DNA from 4 places in the Enterobacter sp. E14S genome. Region 3 is predicted to be linked to each of the others. Evidence: predicted binding sites of a transcription regulator. Region 3 holds the regulator's gene; each other region holds the start of a gene.
What was found. The regulator CRP, encoded in region 3, controls carbon source genes, mostly activating them, when cyclic AMP is high. The targets are predictions, from matches to a motif close to ATGTGANNNNNNTCACAT.
Positions count from the first base shown of each region.

Region 1: the regulator CRP is predicted to act here: its motif matches at 1,766-1,783, upstream of ACZ6J2_RS11990 (glycine dehydrogenase).
Region 2: the regulator CRP is predicted to act here: its motif matches at 2,872-2,889, upstream of ydfZ (putative selenium delivery protein YdfZ).
Region 4: the regulator CRP is predicted to act here: its motif matches at 1,294-1,311, upstream of msrB (peptide-methionine (R)-S-oxide reductase MsrB).

Region 1 is NZ_JBVODQ010000004.1:197,800-203,124, reverse strand. It holds gene pmbA (metalloprotease PmbA) at 1-1,140, shown strand, start outside; gene cybC (cytochrome b562) at 1,182-1,568, shown strand; gene ACZ6J2_RS11990 (glycine dehydrogenase) at 1,884-2,222, shown strand; gene ACZ6J2_RS11985 (SFCGS family glycine-rich protein) at 2,233-2,595, shown strand; gene ACZ6J2_RS11980 (DUF4312 family protein) at 2,598-2,897, shown strand; gene ACZ6J2_RS11975 (DUF4311 domain-containing protein) at 2,920-3,696, shown strand; gene ACZ6J2_RS11970 (DUF4310 family protein) at 3,710-4,351, shown strand; gene ACZ6J2_RS11965 (amidohydrolase/deacetylase family metallohydrolase) at 4,394-5,325, shown strand, end outside.
Region 2 is NZ_JBVODQ010000001.1:311,912-317,236, reverse strand. It holds gene dcp (peptidyl-dipeptidase Dcp) at 1-568, opposite strand, end outside; gene ydfG (bifunctional NADP-dependent 3-hydroxy acid dehydrogenase/3-hydroxypropionate dehydrogenase YdfG) at 711-1,457, shown strand; gene ACZ6J2_RS01550 (GntR family transcriptional regulator) at 1,549-2,235, shown strand; gene ACZ6J2_RS01545 (universal stress protein) at 2,269-2,700, opposite strand; gene ydfZ (putative selenium delivery protein YdfZ) at 2,988-3,191, shown strand; gene ACZ6J2_RS01535 (mannitol dehydrogenase family protein) at 3,235-4,698, opposite strand; gene ACZ6J2_RS01530 (MFS transporter) at 4,918-5,325, opposite strand, start outside.
Region 3 is NZ_JBVODQ010000009.1:148,596-153,920, forward strand. It holds gene pabA (aminodeoxychorismate synthase component 2) at 1-203, shown strand, start outside; gene argD (bifunctional acetylornithine/succinyldiaminopimelate transaminase) at 291-1,511, shown strand; gene ACZ6J2_RS17455 (YccS/YhfK family putative transporter) at 1,508-3,595, opposite strand; gene crp (cAMP-activated global transcriptional regulator CRP) at 3,653-4,285, opposite strand; gene ACZ6J2_RS17465 (OsmC family protein) at 4,597-5,001, shown strand; gene ACZ6J2_RS17470 (phosphoribulokinase) at 5,062-5,325, opposite strand, start outside.
Region 4 is NZ_JBVODQ010000001.1:53,945-59,269, forward strand. It holds gene ACZ6J2_RS00260 (D-hexose-6-phosphate mutarotase) at 1-18, opposite strand, end outside; gene gapA (glyceraldehyde-3-phosphate dehydrogenase) at 93-1,088, opposite strand; gene msrB (peptide-methionine (R)-S-oxide reductase MsrB) at 1,428-1,841, shown strand; gene ACZ6J2_RS00275 (YeaC family protein) at 1,898-2,161, shown strand; gene pncA (bifunctional nicotinamidase/pyrazinamidase) at 2,207-2,848, opposite strand; gene ansA (asparaginase) at 2,858-3,874, opposite strand; gene sppA (signal peptide peptidase SppA) at 3,938-5,325, opposite strand, start outside.

The DNA of each region.
Region 1 (5,325 bases), on a different contig from region 3:
CACCAGAATCGCAAAGGCAGCGCGTCATCCACCGATCTCAGCCCGGATGCCATTGCCCGCACGGTGCAGGCGGCGCTGGATATCGCCCGTTATACCTCCCCGGATCCTTACGCAGGCGTGGCGGATAAAGACCTGCTGGCGTTTGACGCGCCGGATCTCGATCTTTTCCACCCGGCGGAAGTGACCCCGGACGAAGCGATCGAACTGGCCGCGCGCGCCGAGCAGGCTTCCCTGCAGGCCGATAAGCGCATCACCAATACCGAAGGCGGCAGCTTCAACAGCCATTACGGCATCAAAGTCTTCGGCAACAGCCACGGCATGCTGCAGGGCTACTGCTCCACCCGCCATTCGCTCTCCAGCTGCGTGATCGCCGAAGAGAACGGTGACATGGAGCGTGACTACGCCTATACCATTGGCCGCGCGCTGGGGGATTTGCAGTCTCCTGAGTGGGTGGGTAAAGAATGTGCCGAACGCACGCTGTCACGCCTGTCGCCGCGTAAACTCTCCACCATGAAGGCCCCGGTCATTTTTGCGAATGAAGTGGCTACCGGTCTGTTTGGCCATCTGGTGGGCGCTATCGCAGGCGGCTCGGTTTACCGTAAATCGACCTTCCTGCTCGACTCGCTGGGCAAGCAGATCCTGCCGGAATGGCTCACCATTGAAGAACATCCGCACCTGCTGAAAGGGCTGGCCTCCACGCCGTTCGACAGCGAAGGCGTGCGTACCGAACGTCGCGATATCATCAAAGACGGTATTCTGACCCAGTGGCTGCTGACCAACTACTCCGCGCGCAAGCTGGGGCTGAAAAGCACCGGACACGCTGGCGGCATCCACAACTGGCGCATTGCCGGACAGGGCCTGAACTTTGAGCAGATGCTGAAAGAGATGGGCACCGGTCTGGTGGTCACCGAGCTGATGGGCCAGGGCGTAAGCGGCATCACCGGAGACTACTCGCGCGGCGCGGCGGGCTTCTGGGTGGAAAACGGCGAAATCCAGTATCCGGTGAGCGAAATTACGATTGCCGGCAACCTGAAGGACATGTGGCGCAACATCGTTACGGTCGGTAACGATATTGAAACACGTAGCAATATACAGTGTGGTTCTGTACTTCTGCCGGAAATGAAAATCGCCGGTCAGTAATATCCGTAAAGGCGTTTTAATAATAAAAAAGGAAGTGAGCAATGCGTAAACACCTGTTAGCGATCGTCGCGGCTTCAACGCTGGTTCTTGGCTCTTCTGCGTTTGCTGCCGATCTTGAAGACGACATGGGCATCCTCGGTCAAAACCTGAAGGTGGTGCAGAAAACCGACAATGCGGCTGAAATGAAAGACGCGCTGACCAAAATGCGTGAAGCGGCGCTGGACGCACAAAAAGCGACGCCTCCGAAGCTGGAAAGCAAAGCGGCAGACAGCGCAGAGATGAAAGACTACCGCCACGGCTTTGACGTGCTGGTCGGCCAGATCGACGGCGCGCTGAAGCTGGCTAACGAAGGCAAAGTGAAGGAAGCCCAGGCGGCGGCCGAGCAGTTTGTGACGACCCGTAACACGTATCATCAGAAATACCGTTAACCGATCGCGCATCTGACAAACAACCAGCGGGGGCCAGCGGCCCCCGTTTTTTTTACGCGGTAATAAGTAAACCCTATCGCCATCACATTTTAGCGTCACCGCGCCTGAACGTTTCGTTTCCCCGGCGCGCGTTTTGCCGCTGGAATACGTGATATTCATCACGCAAATGCCGGGATTAATTCAGATTCACCGCATTTATGTGGCACAGATCACTGCTGCGGCTCGCCTTTCCACTTCGAAGTGGAAAACAACTCGCTACAAACAATTCCCCCCCAACGTTAGTTTTATTCCAGAGCCATTAACGGGGTAAGACCAGTGATTAACGGAGCGGTAATGAACGACGTTGGGGAACAGGCGGAGCAAACAGAACAGCTCGCGAACACCATGCTGCAGCAGGTTTATGCCCTGCTGGCCCGAAACAACATCATCCCCAATGCGGTACAGGAGCAGATGCTCACCTCCCACGTGCGCGCAATGGCGCACCGGTCCGTGACCGGCGAGCCGCTGCCGGAGGTAGAAGCAGAGCTGTTTGACGAAATTTCACCAGATTCAATGCAACTTGCCCGTGAAGTGGTCGCGCAGTTTGGCAACCTTCCTGATGAAGAGGCCTGGCTGCTCTCCGTTCACTTTGAAGTCGCGAAAGACAACCTTTAAGGAGCAACACATGGAACAGATTACAGTCGTGATTGGCGATCGCCTGGGCAAAGGTCAGAAAGTGGCTGCCGGTGTGGAAAAAGCAGGCGGACGCGCGGTTGTCGTGCCGGGCATGGCGGCTGACATGAAGCTCGGCGACGTGATGAAAGCGGAAAACGCCACCTTCGGCATCTCCTTCTGCGGCAGCGGCGGCGCGGGTGCCATCACGGCCCAAACCAAATATGGCTACAAGGCCAAATACGGCATGCGTTCCGTGGAAGAGGGCGTGACCGCCATCAACGAAGGCTGCAACGTGCTGGGCTTTGGCTTTATGGATAAAGAAGAGCTGGGCGAGCGTCTGGTACAGGCGTGGCAGAAGAAATACGGCGCATAAGCATGAAAGAACAGTTCACAACCACGGTGAGAGTGAAGGGGAAAGGCGACGCCAAAGCGCGCGCCTTTGCCGACGCGCTCAACCACGTTCAGGCCGCGGTGATGAAAGCCTCACCGCATATCTTACTGCGTATTGAGCCACAGGATGTGCAGGTCGTTCAGGCGCAAGAAGCGGTGCGTAAAGAAGCCTTTCTGTTCTTCTTTCTGCGCCGGGAAAGACGCACCTACAGCGTGGAGCTGGATGTGACCGTCAACGTGACCGCTATCAATCTCGACCAGGTGGATTTCGTCACGCAACGCTGATTATTCATAAAAGGGCAGACTGATGTTCTTAATTATATTAATAAAATCGCTCATCATTGGCGGCCTGGTTGGCGTCGGTGTCGGAGCCGGGGCTGCACGCATGTTTCATGCGCCTACCACTCAGGGTATGGGCGCGTTTCGTACGTTGGGGGAACTGAATTCCTGTGAAGGGGATCCGGCGTCCCACTTCTCCTTTGGGTTAGGTTTCTTCTTTAACGCCTGGGCCTCTTCCGTGGCCGCAGGTGCCTTCACACAGGACGTTGACCACCGCATCATCCCGAACTGGGGTGCTGCTGCACTGATGATCAAAAACCGTAACGTTGGCGAAACGCTGCACGACCCGCGCAAAATGGCGATTGCCTGCGGCGTGATTGGCATGCTCGTCGTCACCTTCCTGAACCTGACCGCCTCCTCCGTGCCGGCAGCGCTTCAGGTCACCGCCGTGAAGGTGCTTGTACCGGCGGCAAACCTGCTGGTCAACACCGTCATGCCGGTGATCTTCTGGCTGGCGGCCATCGACGCGGGTAAAAAATCGGGCTTCTGGGCCACCATTTTTGGCGGCGCGGCGCAGCTGATTATGGGGAACGCCGTACCGGGCCTGGTGCTGGGGATCCTGATCGGTAAAGGCGTGGAAGAGAGCGGCTGGAATCACGTTACTAAAGTGATGATGGCGGCGATCGTCCTGCTCTTCGTGCTGAGCGGCTTCTTCCGCGGCTTCGACATGAAGATGATCGAATCCTTCCATCTGACCGTGCCGAACTGGCTCGACATGATCCACAACTCGCTCAGCGGTAAATAACAGGAGCCTCTAAATGGAACAGAATAAAGGTTTTTGGTATGCCGACTGGTCGTTCCCGATCTTCGTTGGCCTGCTCTCCTCCGGCGTTTTCGCCGGGACGCACATGTACTACCTCTACGGCATCGGCGCGTTTAACGAAGTGGCCTTCGTGGCGATGCTGAAAGCGGGGATCGATACCGGGGTTTACGGCGCGGTGGCGGCATTTGGCGCGAGCTTCCTGTTCGCCCGTATTATCGAAGGCTCGCTGGTGGGGATTCTCGATATCGGCGGTGCGATCCAGACCGGCGTCGGTCTTGGCGTTCCGGCGCTGCTGCTGGGCGCGGGCATCATGTTCCCGGTGACCAACTTCATTGCCGCGCTGATTACCGGCCTGGTGATTGGTCTGGCGATTGGCTACGTCATCATCCTGGCGCGTAAATTCACCATCAACCAGAGCAACTCCACCTACGGTGCAGACGTGATGATGGGCGCGGGTAACGCCTCCGGCCGCTTCCTCGGGCCGTTGATTATCCTCAGCGCCATGACCGCCTCCATTCCTATCGGCGTCGGTTCCCTGCTGGGTGCGCTGGTGTTCTACATCTGGCAGAAGCCGATCACCGGTGGCGCCATTCTCGGTGCAATGCTGTTGGGCTGGCTGTTCCCGGTCGCCCTTTAATACCCGCGGGCGCTCAGGCGCCCGCCTTATCAGGAGATCCTCATGTTTGATTTACTCCTGCGCCGTGCGCGCCTTGCCGACGATACCCTGACCGATATCGCCATTCAGGACGGGAAGATCGCGGCGCTGGGCGAGATTGACGCCCCCGCGCATAAAACGGTTGAGCTGAACGGCGACGTATTCGTCAGCGCAGGCTGGATTGACTCTCACGTTCATTGCTACCCGAACTCTCCGATTTACCACGACGAGCCCGACAGCGTGGGCATTGCCACCGGCGTCACCTCCGTGGTGGACGCGGGCAGTACCGGCGCCGACGACGTGGACGATTTCTATGACATCACCCGCAGGGCCTCCACCGAGGTGTTTGCCCTGCTGAACATCTCCCGCGTGGGGCTGATTGCCCAGAACGAACTGGCCAACATGGCGAATATTGACGCCGACGCGGTGAAGCAGGCGGTGAAGCGCCACCCTGATTTTATCGTCGGCCTGAAGGCGCGCATGAGCAGCAGCGTGGTCGGTGAAAACGGCATTACGCCGCTGGAGCGCGCTAAAGCCATTCAGAAAGAGAACGGCGACCTGCCGCTGATGGTGCACATCGGCAACAACCCGCCGAACCTCGACGAAATTGCCGAGCTGCTGAGCTCCGGCGACATCATCACCCACTGCTATAACGGCAAACCCAACCGCATTCTGACGCCCTCCGGCGAGCTGCGCGCCTCCATCACCTCCGCCCTGAAGCGCGGCGTGCGTCTGGACGTCGGTCACGGCACGGCGAGCTTTAGCTTTGAGGTGGCGAAACGCGCCATCGCGATGGGTATTCTGCCGCACACCATCAGCTCGGATATCTACTGCCGCAACCGCATCAACGGTCCGGTCGGCTCGCTGGCAAGCGTGATGTCGAAGTTTCTCGCTATCGGCATGTCCTTGCCGCAGGTGATTGACTGCGTCACCGCGAACGCCGCCGACGGCCTGCG
Region 2 (5,325 bases), on a different contig from region 3:
GGTGCGCGTAATCCACCACCAGCCCGCCCGTCTTATCGGCAGCCAGCAGTCGCTGATTAAACTGGCTGGTCAGGGTCGCCGCCTCGGTATTCAGCGCCTTCAGCTCGGCTTTTTCCGTTTCATTGAGACGCGCACCGGCCAGAATAAACCGTTGATACGTCTCCTCGACCAGCCGACGGGATTCGGCGTCCAGCGCGGCACGATCCTGCCAGACGCTCTCCACGCGGGCGAAAAGGGTGTCATTCAGCCAGATGTCGTTTGCCAGCGCGGCAAGCTCGGTGGAGAACTGCTCCTCAAGCTCCTGCAGATACGCATTGGTGTGTGCGGAGGTCATAGCGAAGAACACGCTGCTGACGCGCGAGAGCAAAGCGCCGCTTTTCTCCAGCGCCAGCACGGTGTTGGTGAAGTCCGGCGCAGCGGTTTGGGACACAATGGCGTCTACGTCCGCCCGCTTCTGGCGAAGCGCTTCATCGAAGGCCGGGCGATAGTGGCTATCGTTGATTTCATCAAAATGGGGGGCCTGGTAAGGCAGCAGGCTGATGTCAAAAAAGGGATTCGTGGCCGTCATCTTTCGCTCCTGAGTACGGGTATCCTCCCAGAGTAGGCCAGGCCGCCATCCCCTGCAACGCCGTCATACAAATGTTGCCTTAACGCACCCTCTGCGGCCGTGCTATGTTAGTACAACACAAAAAGCGTTGAGGAACAGTGAGATGATTATTTTAGTTACCGGGGCAACGGCAGGTTTTGGTGAAAGCATCACGCGTCGCTTCGTCGCCAACGGGCACAAGGTTATTGCCACGGGCCGTCGTCAGGAGCGCCTGCAGGAGCTGAAGGACGAATTAGGCGACAGCATCCTGACCGCGCAGCTGGACGTGCGTAACCGCGCGGCCATTGAAGAGATGATTGCCAACCTGCCCGCCGAGTGGCGCGCCATCGACGTGCTGGTCAACAATGCCGGTCTGGCGCTGGGCATGGAGCCCGCCCACAAAGCCAGCGTTGAAGACTGGGAAAACATGATCGACACCAACAACAAAGGGCTGGTCTATATGACCCGCGCGGTGCTGCCGGGCATGGTCGAGCGCAACCGCGGCCACATTATCAACATCGGCTCCACCGCCGGGAGCTGGCCTTACGCGGGCGGCAACGTCTATGGCGCGACGAAAGCGTTTGTGCGCCAGTTCAGCCTCAACCTGCGTACCGATCTGCACGGCACCGCCATTCGCGTCACCGATATCGAGCCGGGTCTGGTGGGCGGTACCGAGTTTTCCAACGTGCGTTTCAAAGGCGATGACGCGAAAGCGGGTAAAACCTACGAAAATGCTAACGCGCTGACGCCGGAAGATGTGACCGAAACGGTCTGGTGGGTGGCGACGCTGCCAAAACACGTCAACATCAATACCGTGGAAATGATGCCCGTCAGCCAGAGTTTTGCCGGACTTAGCGTCCATCGTGGCTGAATCTGCCCTTCCCGGCCTGCGGGCCGGGTCTGTTTCGGGTTATAAAAGAATGGTAGTATGTTCAGGCTAACTCTCTGAGAAATGACAACTCATGGCCGCTGAATCGCAACTCAATCCCACCCAGCCCGTTAACCAGCAAATCTATCGCATTTTGCGACGTGATATTGTCCATTGCCTGATCCCACCGGGAACGCCGCTTTCTGAAAAAGAGGTGTCCGTGCGTTTTGACGTTTCCCGTCAGCCGGTACGTGAAGCGTTTATTAAGCTTGCTGAAAACGGACTGATTCAGATCCGCCCGCAGCGCGGCAGCTACGTGAACAAAATTTCACTCTCTCAGGTACGCAACGGCTGTTTCGTTCGCCAGGCCATTGAATGCGCGGTGGCACGCCGCGCCGCAACGCTTATCAACGACAACCAGTGTTACCAGCTGGAGCAGAACCTGCACCAGCAGCGTATTGCGATTGACCGTAAGCAGCTCAATGATTTCTTCCAGCTTGATGATGAATTCCACCAGAAGCTGGCGCAGATCGCGGATTGTCAGCTGGCCTGGGACACCATCGAGAACATCAAGGCCACCATTGACCGCGTGCGCTATATGAGCCTCGATCACGTCTCCCCGCCGGAAATGCTGCTCCGACAGCATCATGATATTTTCAGCGCGCTGGAAAAACGCGACCCGGACGGTGTGGAAAAAGCGATGACGCTGCATCTGCAGGAAATTAGCGAATCCGTGCAGCTGATTCGTCAGGAAAATAGCGAGTGGTTTAGCGAAGAGTAATATGCGCCGCCCCTTTCGGGAACGGCGGCGTGATTAGCGAACGACTAACACCGGGATCGTGGCGTAGCGCAGAATAGATTCCGCATTTGAACCCAGCAGATGAGTGGTGATGCTCGGGTTTTTCGACCCGATGACAATCGCATCATATTCCCCCTCCTTGCTCAGCTTGATAATTTCATCCCGGACGTTGCCAAAACGCACCATGCTGTGAATATTCTCTGGGGCGATATCGAACAGTCTTTTTAACTCGTTCATTTTCTTACCGGATTCTGCGGTCATATACTCTTCAAACTTTTTTATATCGGCGTTGAACCCGCGCAGCAGAGACCGGCTGCTGGCTGGCAGAATATTGACCAGGGTAATCGACGCGCCCTCAGCCTTTGCAAGGTTTGCCGCGTGGCGAACCGCTTTGTCGCTCAAATCCATTTCAAACACGTCTACAGGCATCAAAATGCTCTTATACATAAGCCTGACTCCTTATTCCGATGAAGGGTTATTTCCTGCACACAGGATGACATCGGGAATATAAACCAACCCTCAACGCTTCCCTCTCGAAACTATCAATTAATGAAAATAATGGTCCACTTTGTAAATTACCGTCCTGAACCGTCAGCGCCCGACGAAATAAAGAAAAAAGTGTGAGTTTGATCAAAAACAAAAACATGAAGCGCGGACAGGCGTATTTATAGGCCCCGTGAACGGCAAAACCCGAAATAGCGCCGTAACGAACAGGTTAGAGAGGAGAAAATACCATGATGACATACGACCGTAACCGCAATGCAATCACCACCGGCAGCCGCGTCATGATTAGCGGCACGGGCAAAACCGGCGTGATTAAAGCGATCCACAGCGACGGGCTGGATGCCGCGCAGGTGCGCCGCAGCAAAACGGTAGAAGTGGAAGGATGCGAAGGTAAATTCGAACCGATTGAGCTGATTCGCCTGGGAATGCACTAAGCTGTGCGCAGACATGCCGCCGCTCACGGCGGCATGTGCTGAATTACCGTTGAGACACGTACTGCGCCACGGTCGCTTTCGCACCTTTTTGCAGCAGCGCCCGGTACGCGGCCATCACCGCAGCAACGAAGCGCGGCTCCTGCGGTAACTCTTTACCAAAGATGGCCTCAATGCCGAGCAGCGCGTTAACCCGACTTTCCCCTTCCGCACTTCCCTTCACCGCCGCCCGAATCACCGCCTGCTGCGGATCGCTCACGTCGATGGCGTTACCCTGCTCGTCCACGCCGCCAACATAACGCATCCACCCTGCCACGCCCAGCGCCAGCAGTGGGAAAGGCTTCTGATGCACCAGGTGCCAGCGCACGGAGTCCAGCATACGCTGCGGGAGCTTCTGGCTGCCGTCCATCGCGATTTGCCATGTCCGATGGCGCAGGGCCGGGTTGCTGTAGCGGGCAATCAGGAGATCGGCATAGCGGCCTAAATCAACGCCCTTCACTTTCAGCGTGGGCGCCTGCTCGTTAAGCATCAGCGCGTGCGCGGCGAAGCGGTAGTTCTCATCTTCCATACAGTCGTTGATATGCTGGTAGCCAGCCAGATAGCCCAGGTACGCCAGGAAGGAGTGGCTGCCGTTGAGCATGCGCAGCTTCATCTCTTCAAACGGGATCACGTCTGACACCAGCTCGGCACCGGCTTTTTCCCACTTGGGACGTCCTGCCACAAAGTTATCTTCGATCACCCACTGGCGGAACGGTTCACATGCGACCGCCGCCGGGTCACGCACGCCGGTCAGCTGCTCAATTTTATCCAGCGTATCGGGCGTAACCGCCGGCACGATGCGATCCACCATGGTTGACGGGAAGGTGACGTTAGCCTCGATCCAGTCCGCCAGCTCGCCGTCTACCGCCCGGGCGTACGCGCAGGTCACATTGCGCATCACGTGGCCGTTCTCCGGCATGTTGTCGCAGGACATCACGCTAAAAGCGGGCAGACCCGCCGCTCTGCGACGCGCCAGCGCCTCCACTACCACACCCGGCGCGGATTTCGGCTGGTGCGGGTTTTGCAGGTCGGCGACGATAAACGGGTGATCGAGCATCAGTTGTCCCGTCGCCGGTGAGTGGCAGTACCCTTTCTCGGTGATGGTCAGCGAGACAATCGCCACCTGCGGTTCGCACATCGCCGCCAGCACGCACTCCAGCCCGTCGACCTGTGCATGCAGCGCTTTTTTAACCACGCCAACCACGCGGGATGTCCATGCGTCGGCAGACATCTCCGCCACGGTGTAGAGATTATCCTGCGCCTTCAGATCGGCAATCTGCTGCTCGCCGCCAATCAGGTTAACCTCACAGTAGCCCCAGTCGCTGCCGTGTCCAGCGGCGAGGATGTCGGCGTATACCGCCTGATGCGCCCGGTGAAAGGCGCCAAAACCCAGATGAACAATGCGTGGTTGAAGACTGTCGCGATCGTACTGAGGCAGCGTCGCGTTGGCCTGTAATAAGGTGTTTTCCATGATTAAGACTCGTTAATTAGAAAGCTGTGGATCGCTGCCGCTCCTCTGAAGCGGCAGCGCCTGCTGACTACACCAACTAGAATGGTAGCTGGGGTAAAAAAATAACTGCCATCAACCATACTGATACTGCCGTTTGAAATTTTGATTTATATTAACTTTTGCTCATGTGGTGTGACATAAAGATAAAGTTATGTGACAGGTAACGTAAGTTATAAACCATTAGCGTCGCGAGGAGACCGCGCCGTAACCCACACTCTCCTCTGGCGCGGACTCCGCTGCGTCTTGCGCCGCGCTCAAATCACGGTCGCGCACTTCCGGCATCAGGATCGCCGAGACCAGCCCAATCACGGAATAGGCCACCAGCATGGCGACAATCGGCCACCAGGAGCCGGTCATATTGCAGAAGATCCCCGCCAGTACCGGACCAAAGCCCACCGCCACCAGCCCGCCCGCCTCTTTCGATATAGCCATGCGGGTAAAGCGATTTCGCGAGCCAAACATCTCAGCCATGGTGATATTTTCCAGCGCAAACAGCCCCAGCACGGCGAAGTTATGGATTACGATGATAGAGAGCATAATCGTCCCCGGCGCATAACTCTTATCGACGATGATAGAGAGCATCGGGTA
Region 3 (5,325 bases):
CGTTAACCGTGACGCGCTACCATTCCCTGGTCATTGATCCGTCTACGCTGCCCGACTGCTTTGAGGTGACCGCCTGGAGCGATACGCAGGAGATTATGGGGATTCGTCACCGCGAATGGGACCTCGAAGGCGTGCAGTTCCACCCGGAAAGCATCCTCAGCGAGCAGGGGCACGCGCTGCTGGCAAATTTCCTCAATCGCTGAATATCTGTTGCCTTGCTGTGATTTTTTATGCATATTTTGTGATTATATTTTCACAATCACTGTGACATAAAAATGGATGGTCATGACATGGCAACTGAACAACCAGCAATTACCCGCGCGACATTTGATGAAGTGATCCTGCCGATTTATGCACCGGCTGAGTTTATCCCGGTGAAGGGGAAAGGCAGCCGCGTCTGGGATCAGCAGGGTAAAGAGTATGTGGATTTCGCGGGCGGTATTGCGGTCACGGCGCTGGGTCATTGCCATCCCGCGCTGGTTGAGGCGCTGAAAACCCAGGGCGAAACCCTGTGGCATACCAGCAACGTGTTCACCAACGAACCGGCGCTGCGCCTGGGCCGCAAGATCATCGATGCGACCTTTGCCGAGCGCGTGCTGTTTATGAACTCTGGCACTGAAGCCAACGAAACTGCGTTTAAGCTGGCGCGCTACTACGCGACAACGCGCCACAGCCCGTACAAAACCAAAATCATCGCCTTCCACAATGCCTTCCACGGACGCTCCTTCTTTACCGTCTCCGTTGGCGGCCAGCCGAAGTATTCCGACGGGTTTGGCCCGAAACCGGCCGACATCGTCCACGTGCCGTTTAACGATCTGCACGCGGTGAAAGCGGTCATGGATGACCATACCTGCGCCGTTGTTGTCGAGCCGATCCAGGGGGAAGGCGGCGTGACGGCGGCAACCCCGGAATTCCTGAAAGGGCTGCGCGCGCTGTGCGACGAGCATCAGGCGCTGCTGGTCTTTGATGAAGTTCAGTGCGGGATGGGGCGTACCGGCGATCTGTTCGCTTATATGCACTACGGCGTGACGCCGGACATCCTGACCAGCGCCAAAGCGCTCGGCGGCGGTTTCCCGGTGAGTGCGGTACTGACGACGCAGGAGATCGCCTCCGCGTTCCACGTCGGTTCTCACGGTTCCACCTACGGCGGTAACCCGCTGGCGAGCGCCGTGGCGGGTGCCGCATTCGACATTATCAACACGCCGGAGGTGTTGAACGCCGTGAGCGCGAAGCGCGAGCTTTTCGTAAAACACCTGCAAAAGATTGATGAGCAGTACGATGTGTTCAGCGAAATCCGCGGGATGGGGCTGTTGATTGGCGCCGAGCTGAAGCCGCAGTACAAAGGCCGGGCGCGTGATTTCCTGCACGCCGCCGCCCACGAAGGGGTGATGGTGCTTAATGCCGGGCCGGACGTGATGCGCTTTGCGCCGTCGCTGGTGGTAGAAGACAAAGACATCGAAGACGGGTTAACCCGCTTTGCTGCTGCGGTCGAGAAGATTGTAAAAGGCTAATACTCGGTTCGCTTTAGCCGGCGCGTTAACCAAATGCCGTGATGCGGACGCTGACGCCATGCCACCGACGAAATGGTGTGCATGGTGTTCAGATGCCCCAGAACGCGCTGTAAATGCTGCTCCAGGGTGCTCATTGGCCCGTGGGTTAACGTCTCCGGCGCTTCCAGAATATTTGAGTCGCCCGATTCGCCCGGCGCATCATACTCCAGACGCTGCTGGCACCTCTGCAACGCAATTTCACATGACTGCAAATAGCGCTGCGCCAGATCCGGCGTTAGCATCGTGTGCTCGCGCGCCAGCGTGGTCATGGCGTTAATATGCTCGACGATAAACTGGCTGTGCGTCACCCAGAGCTTCATGTCTGCCAGATAGTGCGAGTTAAAGCCCGGCTCCTGCATCGCCTGGTTGAGCGAGTTAAACAGGGCGTTGTGCGCCTGGTTGACCTTCATCCGCTGATAGGCCAGCGGCGTCGGTTGAGGATTGTCGCTGAGGATTAGCCTGATGGCCTCCTGATCCGCTTCCAGCGCGTCGTGGGCGTTCTGCCTCAGCAGCCCGCTCTGCCACTGCGGCCACAGCCAGACCATGCCGCCAAAGGCAATCAGGCAGCCGATCAGAGTATCAATCAGCCTGGCGACAATAAACTGTTCGCCATTGAGCGTGAGCAGCTGCAGCGTATATACCGCCGTCACCGTAAAGCCCACCATCGCCCAGCCGTAGTTTTTGCGGATAATCAGGTAGCTCACCAGCGTAATCGCCAGCATCCCTGCCAGGGTATAGCCTTCCGGCACGTGGAAGTGCAGCGTCACGCCCGCAATGATCAGCCCGGCCAGCGTTCCGCCAGCCCGATGCAGAATACGCACCCGCGTGGCGCCGTAGCCGTTCTGGGTGACAAACAGCACGGTCATTAAGATCCAGTACGGTTTCGGCAGGTGCAGCGCCATGCCCATCAGGCTGGCGGTACTGAGCATCACGCTGATCCTTGCGGCGTTGCGCAGAGCGGACGATTTAAGAGAAAGATAGCTTTTGAGCGCGGGCAATAGCGGAAGCCGTTTTTGCTTATCCGCCATCAAGTCGCGGGGATAAAGCGGGCGCTGCGTGCGCAGCACGCGGGCGATGCGGCTGAAATGCCAGGCGGCAAACTGGCCGACCGGGTTATCGGGATGCTGGCGGGCGATTTTCTCCAGCGCGCCCAGCTGTTTTTCCATGTTAAAGCGCGTCGGGTAACGGTGATAGAGAATATCATCGGCCAGCACGCGCAGACGTGCCGAGACGGTCTGCGCGTTCCAGCGGATCACCGCTTCGGCGTGGCTGCGCTCGACCAGCTTTTGCACCTCCTGCGGGTGGTGAAGGCTTACGGAGATATGCTCCTGCAGATCCAGCCCGACCTGGAAGGTGCGCAGCAGCCGCTTGTACTCGTGGTTCTTGTTGGCGGCGAGCATATGCAGCTGCTGATAGCACTGGCTTATCAGATCCACCACCTTTTGCTGGCGCGTCAGCAGCGGCGGTAAGGATTTTTCCGGGTCGGTATGCTGGGTGAGCAGGGTGTATTTGGCTTCGCAGTAATCCGCAAGCTGCACATAGAGCAGGCTCAGGGATTCACGCAGCGGCTGCTCCCGCCACAGCCAGAACCAAAACCAGTTAAACAGCCCGTACCATAATGTCCCCAGGGCGTAGATCAGCAGCGGCTCCCACACCGGCATGTTCCCGGCGAGGCTCAGCGTGAAAATGGCCGCAATCAGCGAAGCGGGAAGCAGGCGGGCGTGCAGCGAACTGATTTCCGCCGTGACGCCGAGCGTCATCGCCAGCACGGTCAGGATCAGCGGCAGCGGGATATCCCGGGCGAGCAGGAGTTGTACGGCGAGGCTACACCCGGCAAACAGGCAGCCACCGATAATCAGGCGTTTGAAAAAGCGCTTATGCGGCGTGTCCAGACCGGCAATGTTGCAGCAGGCGGGCACGAGGGAAAACAGCAGGCCTTGCTGAAGATGTCCGAGGATCAGGCCTATGGCCACAGGAAGACACAACACCAGCGTTTGTCGCAGTGCGTAGTTAACTTCCGGGTGATAGATCAGCCTGCGCCACATGGGGAGTAGAGACAAAAACGGCGTGACACCTTGCGATGGCACGCCGTTTAAGCGGAATTAACGCGTTCCGTAGACCACGATGGTTTTACCGTGGGCGGAGATCAGGTTTTGATCTTCCAGCATTTTCAGGATACGACCCACGGTTTCACGGGAGCAACCGACGATCTGACCAATTTCCTGACGGGTAATTTTAATTTGCATACCGTCCGGGTGGGTCATGGCGTCTGGCTGTTTCGCCAGGTTCAGCAGGGTTTGTGCGATACGGCCGGTAACGTCCAGGAAGGCGAGGTTACCCACTTTCTCTGACGTGACCTGCAGACGGCGCGCCATCTGGGAAGAAAGACGCATCAGGATGTCAGGGTTAACCTGAATCAGCTGACGGAACTTCTTGTAAGAAATTTCAGCCACTTCACATGCTGTCTTTGCACGAACCCAGGCGCTACGTTCCTGGCCCTCTTCAAACAGGCCCAGTTCACCGATGAAATCGCCCTGGTTCAGATAAGAAAGGATCATCTCTTTCCCTTCTTCATCTTTGATCAGCACTGCCACCGAGCCTTTAACGATGTAATACAACGTTTCCGCTTTTTCACCCTGGTGAATCAGCGTGCTCTTCGATGGGTACTTATGAATGTGGCAATGAGACAAGAACCATTCGAGAGTCGGGTCTGTTTGCGGTTTGCCAAGCACCATGCGCTGTTATCCTCTGTTATAAGCTGTCACCAGAGTCATCAGATGCATCCGGACTCTGGGGTTGCAATCGAATTCTTACCCATACCCTGGGAAGTCGGCTACCGTAACGTTTCGCAGCCAGTAAAGTTTGATGTCCTCTGCATACACGTGTAACGTCAATGTATTACTGTAGCATCCTGAGTGTTTTAGCATAGCTTTCGCCGCGTGTCTCCTGGTGTCTCGCTTCAGCATGATGCAGGTCGCCTTCCATTGCGAGAAATGTAACGCACGCGTAATCTGTCACCAAAAATGCAACGTTGGAGTTAATGAATATGCAAGCGCGCGTGAAATGGGTTGAAGGTTTAACGTTCCTGGGCGAGTCCGCGTCAGGACACCAGATTTTGATGGACGGTAACTCCGGCGATAAAGCACCCAGCCCAATGGAAATGGTGCTGATGGCGGCAGGCGGATGCAGCGCAATTGATGTGGTGTCGATTCTGCAAAAAGGTCGTCATGACGTGACGGGTTGTGAGGTTAAACTCACGTCAGAACGTCGCGAAGAGGCGCCACGCCTGTTCACCCATATTAACCTGCACTTTGTGGTCACCGGTAAAGAGCTGAAAGACGCGGCGGTCTCGCGTGCGGTGGACCTGTCTGCGGAGAAGTACTGCTCTGTGGCGTTAATGCTGGAGAAAGCGGTAAAAATCACGCATTCGTATGAAGTGCTCGAGGCGTGATTGATGGGGCATCGTGCGTGTTGATGCCCTAACCCTCTCCCATTGGGAGAGGGAACATGCTCACGCGATCTGTTTCCCTTCCATCAGTCGCTCCACCAGCGGCGTCATGATGAGCTCCATCGCCAGCCCCATTTTTCCGCCCGGCACGACTAACGTATTCATGTGCGAAATAAACGAGCCCTGCAGCATTGCCAGCAGCCATGGGTAATCAATGCCTTCGAGATTGCGGAAATGGATCACCACAAAGCTCTCATCCAGCGACGGGATGCTTTTGGCCGCGAACGGGTTGGATGTGTCCACCGTCGGCACGCGCTGGAAGTTGAT
Region 4 (5,325 bases), on a different contig from region 3:
AAAAATTTTATTAGTCATTAAGCAATCCTCTGTCTAAAAACAATAAAAAAGGCGACCGAAGTCGCCTTTTTGGATCAAACACTCATCTCAACTTATTTGGAGATGTGAGCGATCAGGTCCAGTACTTTGTTAGAGTAGCCAGTTTCGTTGTCGTACCAGGAAACCAGTTTCACGAAGTTGTCGTTCAGTGCGATACCTGCTTTAGCATCGAATACTGAAGTGCAGATTTCGCCGTTGAAATCGGTAGATACAACGTCGTCTTCGGTGTAGCCCAGAACGCCTTTCATTGCGCCTTCGGAAGCAGCTTTGATCGCTTTCTTAATTTCTTCATAAGAAGCAGCTTTTTCCAGACGAACGGTCAGGTCAACAACGGATACGTTAGGAGTTGGAACGCGGAACGCCATACCAGTCAGTTTGCCATTCAGTTCTGGCAGTACTTTACCTACAGCTTTAGCAGCACCGGTAGAGGATGGGATGATGTTCTGAGCCGCGCCACGGCCGCCGCGCCAGTCTTTGTGAGACGGGCCATCAACGGTTTTCTGAGTAGCGGTAGTCGCGTGAACGGTAGTCATCAGACCTTCGATGATGCCGAAGTTGTCGTTGATAACTTTAGCCAGCGGTGCCAGGCAGTTGGTGGTGCAGGATGCGTTAGACACGATATCCTGGCCAGCGTAAGTTTCGAAGTTTGCACCACGAACGAACATTGGGGTGTTGTCTTTGGAAGGACCAGTCAGAACAACTTTCTTCGCACCAGCGGTGATGTGTTTACGCGCAGTTTCGTCGGTCAGGAAGATACCGGTTGCTTCAGCAACAACGTCAACACCGATTTCGTTCCATTTCAGGTTAGCTGGGTCTTTTTCAGCAGTAACGCGGATGGTTTTGCCATTAACAACCAGGTGGCCGTCTTTCACTTCAACGGTGCCGTCGAAACGACCGTGAGTTGAGTCGTACTTCAGCATGTACGCCATGTATTCAGCGTCCAGGAGATCGTTGATACCAACGATTTCGATGTCAGAACGTTTCTGAGCAGCACGGAAAACAATACGGCCGATACGGCCAAAACCGTTGATACCTACTTTGATAGTCATATATTCCACCAGCTATTTGTTAGTGAATAAAAGGTTGCCTGTAAAATTACAAAAACCTTACGCAGCGTCAAGCGGAATCGTGTCAATCATTGCGACAAATCAATCCTGTGACTAACGTTTGTGCGACTGACTCGCCTCACTTTCCCTTTGAGCTTGCACCCATATGGGGGCTGAGCCGGGATTTTAAAGTCCTCTCAGGATAAAAATGTGAACATGATCACAATTGCCTGACCGCTTATTCGCGACACATAAGTTTAGATCAAAAGTGCACGCAAGGGTGTTAATGTTTTGTTAGAATCCGGGTTAAAGATGTCTGTTTCTACAGCGAGATGTAAGCATATGTCGAACCAACGTAACCCTGACGATTTGAAAAAAAACCTCACAGAAATGCAGTTTTACGTGACGCAGAATCACGGAACGGAACCGCCGTTCACCGGGCGTTTACTGCACAACAAGCGAGACGGCGTCTACCACTGCCTGGTCTGTGATGCGCCTCTGTTCAATTCACAAACGAAATTTGATTCTGGCTGCGGCTGGCCGAGTTTCTACGAGCCGGTGAGCGATGAGGCCATTCGCTACCTGACCGACTCGTCGCACGGCATGGTGCGTACGGAAATTCGCTGCGGCAACTGCGACGCGCACCTTGGGCACGTCTTCCCGGATGGCCCACAGCCTACGGGCGAGCGTTTCTGCGTAAATTCGGCCTCAATGAGCTTCACCGATGATGAAAACGGTGACCAGATTAAGGGTTGAAAAAACGATTCAGCAAATTATTCCTTTGAAAGGGCGCGAGAGTGAATATTGATGACATGATTAGCGGCATGACGCCGGAGATTTATCAGCGTCTGGTGACCGCCGTAGAACTGGGAAAATGGCCCGACGGCGTTGCGCTGACGCCGGAGCAAAAAGAGAACAGTCTTCAGCTGGTGATGCTGTGGCAGGCGCGCAATAACACCGACGCGCAGCACATGACGATCGACACCCAGGGCCAGATGGTGATGAAGAGCAAGCGCGAGCTGAAAGAAGACTTCGGCATCACGCCGAAGCCGATTGCGACGATGAAAATGCAATAACGGTGCGGGTTGATACCCTCTCCCACAGGGAGAGGGCGTAAAAGACTACGCCTGCGTTTCCAGCCAGTCTTCGAGCGTATACAGCGTCGCGCCTTCCGCAGCCATATCCATAAACGCCTGAGCGCTGTCGTGCGGGTGAATGTTCACCCCGCGGCAGCCGTCGGTGATGACGCTGACGGTATAACCTAACTGGAGCGCGTCCAGCACGGTAAACTTCACGCAGTAATCCGTCGCCAGGCCCAGCACGATCAGCTCCGTGATTTCGTGATGACGTAACCACGCGTCCAGCGCCGTTTTCTGGCGATGCCCGTTATCAAAAAACGCGCTATAGCTGTCGATAGCCGGGTTTTCACCTTTATGGAACACCGCGTCGACGGCTTTCTGATTCAGGAGCGGATGTAGCTCCGCGCCTTCCGTCTGCTGTACGCAGTGATCCGGCCAGAAGGTTTGCGCCAGCCCGTCGAGTTCCCCCTGAGTGAAAGGCTCGACGTCGTGCTGGCTGGCAAAGCTGCCGTGGTTCGCCGGGTGCCAGTCCTGGCTTGCGACAACCGCTTCGCCGCGGGCTTTGCACCAGTCAATCAGCGTGTTTGCCACGTCAACGGTGCTGTCACCTTCGGCGACTGCCAGCGCACCGCCCGCGCAGAAATCATTTTGCAAATCGACCAGTAGCAGGGCGCGTTGCTTCATGAGCACTCCTTATTCGTCCGGGGTCAGCTCGCCGCGCAGGTTTTGCATCATCGCGCTGCGAATGGACTGAATGTCCAGATCCTGACTCAGTAAATAGTGAAGTTTAGTCAGCGTTGCCTCAACGGTCATATCGAAGCCGCTGATGACTCCCGCATGCGCCAGCGCGTTGCCGGTGGCATAGCCGCCCATGTTGACCTTTCCGGACATACACTGGGTCAGGTTCACGACCACAATTCCGCGCTCGCTGGCTTCCTGGAGCTCTTTCAGGAATTCGCCGTTCTGCGGGGCATTACCTACGCCATAGGAGCGCAGAATCAGCGCTTTCACCGGCTGGCGCAGGAAGTTACGCACCACGTCGGCAGAGATACCCGGGTAGATAGTGACCACGCCAATCGGTTGCGGAGTGATCGGATGCACGATCAGCTCGCCGGCGGTGTTCGGCGCAGGCGGCGTGCCCAGACGACGGATATGAATTCCGGCCTCCAGCAGCGGCTGCAGATTAGGGGAGGCGAAGGCGTCAAAACCGTCGGCATGAGCTTTGGTGGTGCGGTTGCCGCGATACAGGCGATTGTTAAAGAACAGCGACACTTCGTTGATCGGGTAATTCGCCGCCACGTACAGGGAGTTAAGCAGGTTGATCTGCCCGTCCGAGCGCAGCTCCGCCAGCGGGATTTGCGACCCGGTGACGATAACCGGCTTGCTCAGGTTCTCCAGCATGAAGGAGAGCGCCGAGGCGGTAAACGCCATGGTGTCGGTGCCGTGCAGGATCACGAAGCCGTCGTACTGGTCGTAATGGGCTTTAATGTCATCCGCGATATGCTGCCAGTCTTCCGGCGTCATGTCGGAGGAGTCCATCAGCGGCTCGTATTCGTGGATGGTGAAGTCAGGCATTTCCGGACGGTGGAATTCTGGCATCAGCGCAAGCTGACGCTGAAGGTGGCCGGAGACAGGAATATAGCCGTTTTCAGAGCGCTGCATACCGATGGTACCGCCAGTGTAGGCTACATAAATCGATTTCTTCTGCATGGTAGTGAGTTCTTGTTCTTCAAAAGAAAAAAATCCCCTCTTCGCGGGAAGAGGGGACGGTTTTTAACGGACGTTAGCGCAGGTCAGGCAAAACGCGTAACGACTCTGTGGATCGTTAAAGGCCGCGAGCTTATCGCTTTCCGCTTTCATCGCTTTCGCTGCCGTGGCGACCGGCGCAGGCAGGTAAGCCTGCATCGCCTCCGGCAGCATGGCGCGTACCGAGCCGGACATGCTGTCCATGACCATATCGAAGAACGACGGCTCGTCCTGGTAATACTCGATATGCCACTGCTTGAGCTTCGCCAGCTCGGCGGCTTTCTTCACCGCGTCATCGAAGTCGCCCAGGCTGTCCACCAGACCGTTGCTCTTCGCATCCTGGCCGGTCCAGACGTGGCCTTGCGCAATCTGGTCGATCTGCTCTGGCGTCTTTTTACGCGAGTCCGCCACCAGGGTGATAAAGCGCTTATAGCCGTTCTCAATGCTGAGCTGCATCATCTCAGAGACTTCCGGCGGCAGGGATTTGGTCACCGACACATCCGCCAGCGGAGAGGTGGCCACGCCATCGGTATGCACGCCCAGAGAATCCAGGCTGTTCTCCACGGTGTTGATCACCCCGAAGATGCCAATCGAACCGGTCAGCGTGCTTGGGTTGGCCACGATGTAGTTGGCTGGGGTTGAGATCCAGTAACCCCCGGAGGCGGCCATTCCGCCCATGGATACGACGACCGGCTTGCCGGCGGCACGCGCCGCGGCCAGTTCAGCGCGGATCACCTCGGAGGCGCTGACGCTGCCGCCAGGGCTGTTCACCCGCAGGACAATTGCTTTCACTTTTGGATCCAGGCGAGCATCGCGGATTTGTGACGCGGTAGTATCGCCGCCCACGTTCCCCGGCGTCTCCTGGCCGTCCATGATGGCGCCGTTGGCAAACACCACCGCGACGCTGTCACCGCTGTCATCCGGCTTTTTCGCCGAGTAATCATACATGCTGATGGCGCTGTAATTTTTGTCCTCTTTGCTCCAGCCAAACTGCTTGCTCAGGGATTTTTCAATCTCGGCGCTGGTGCCCAGGGCATCCACCAGTTTGTTATCCAGCGCATATTTCGCGGTATCACCGTCAACCTTACGCAGGCCATCCAGCACGCCCTGCGCGCCGGGGAACGCCTGCTCAGGCGTAATCTGGCGGTTAGCAGCAACGGTGCCGAGATAGTTCTGCCACAGCTCGCCAATCCAGCGGCTGTCCGCTTCACGGGCGGCAGGAGACATGTCGTCGCGGATAAACGGCTCGACGGCTGATTTATACGTGCCGACGCGGAAGACGTGGGTGGTAACCTTCAGCTTGTCGAGCAGGGATTTGTAGTACAGGCCGTTGGTGGCAAAACCGTGCAGATCCACCGTCCCCTGCGGGGAGAGCCAGATTTTATTGGCGAAGCTCGCCAGATAATATTGCCCCT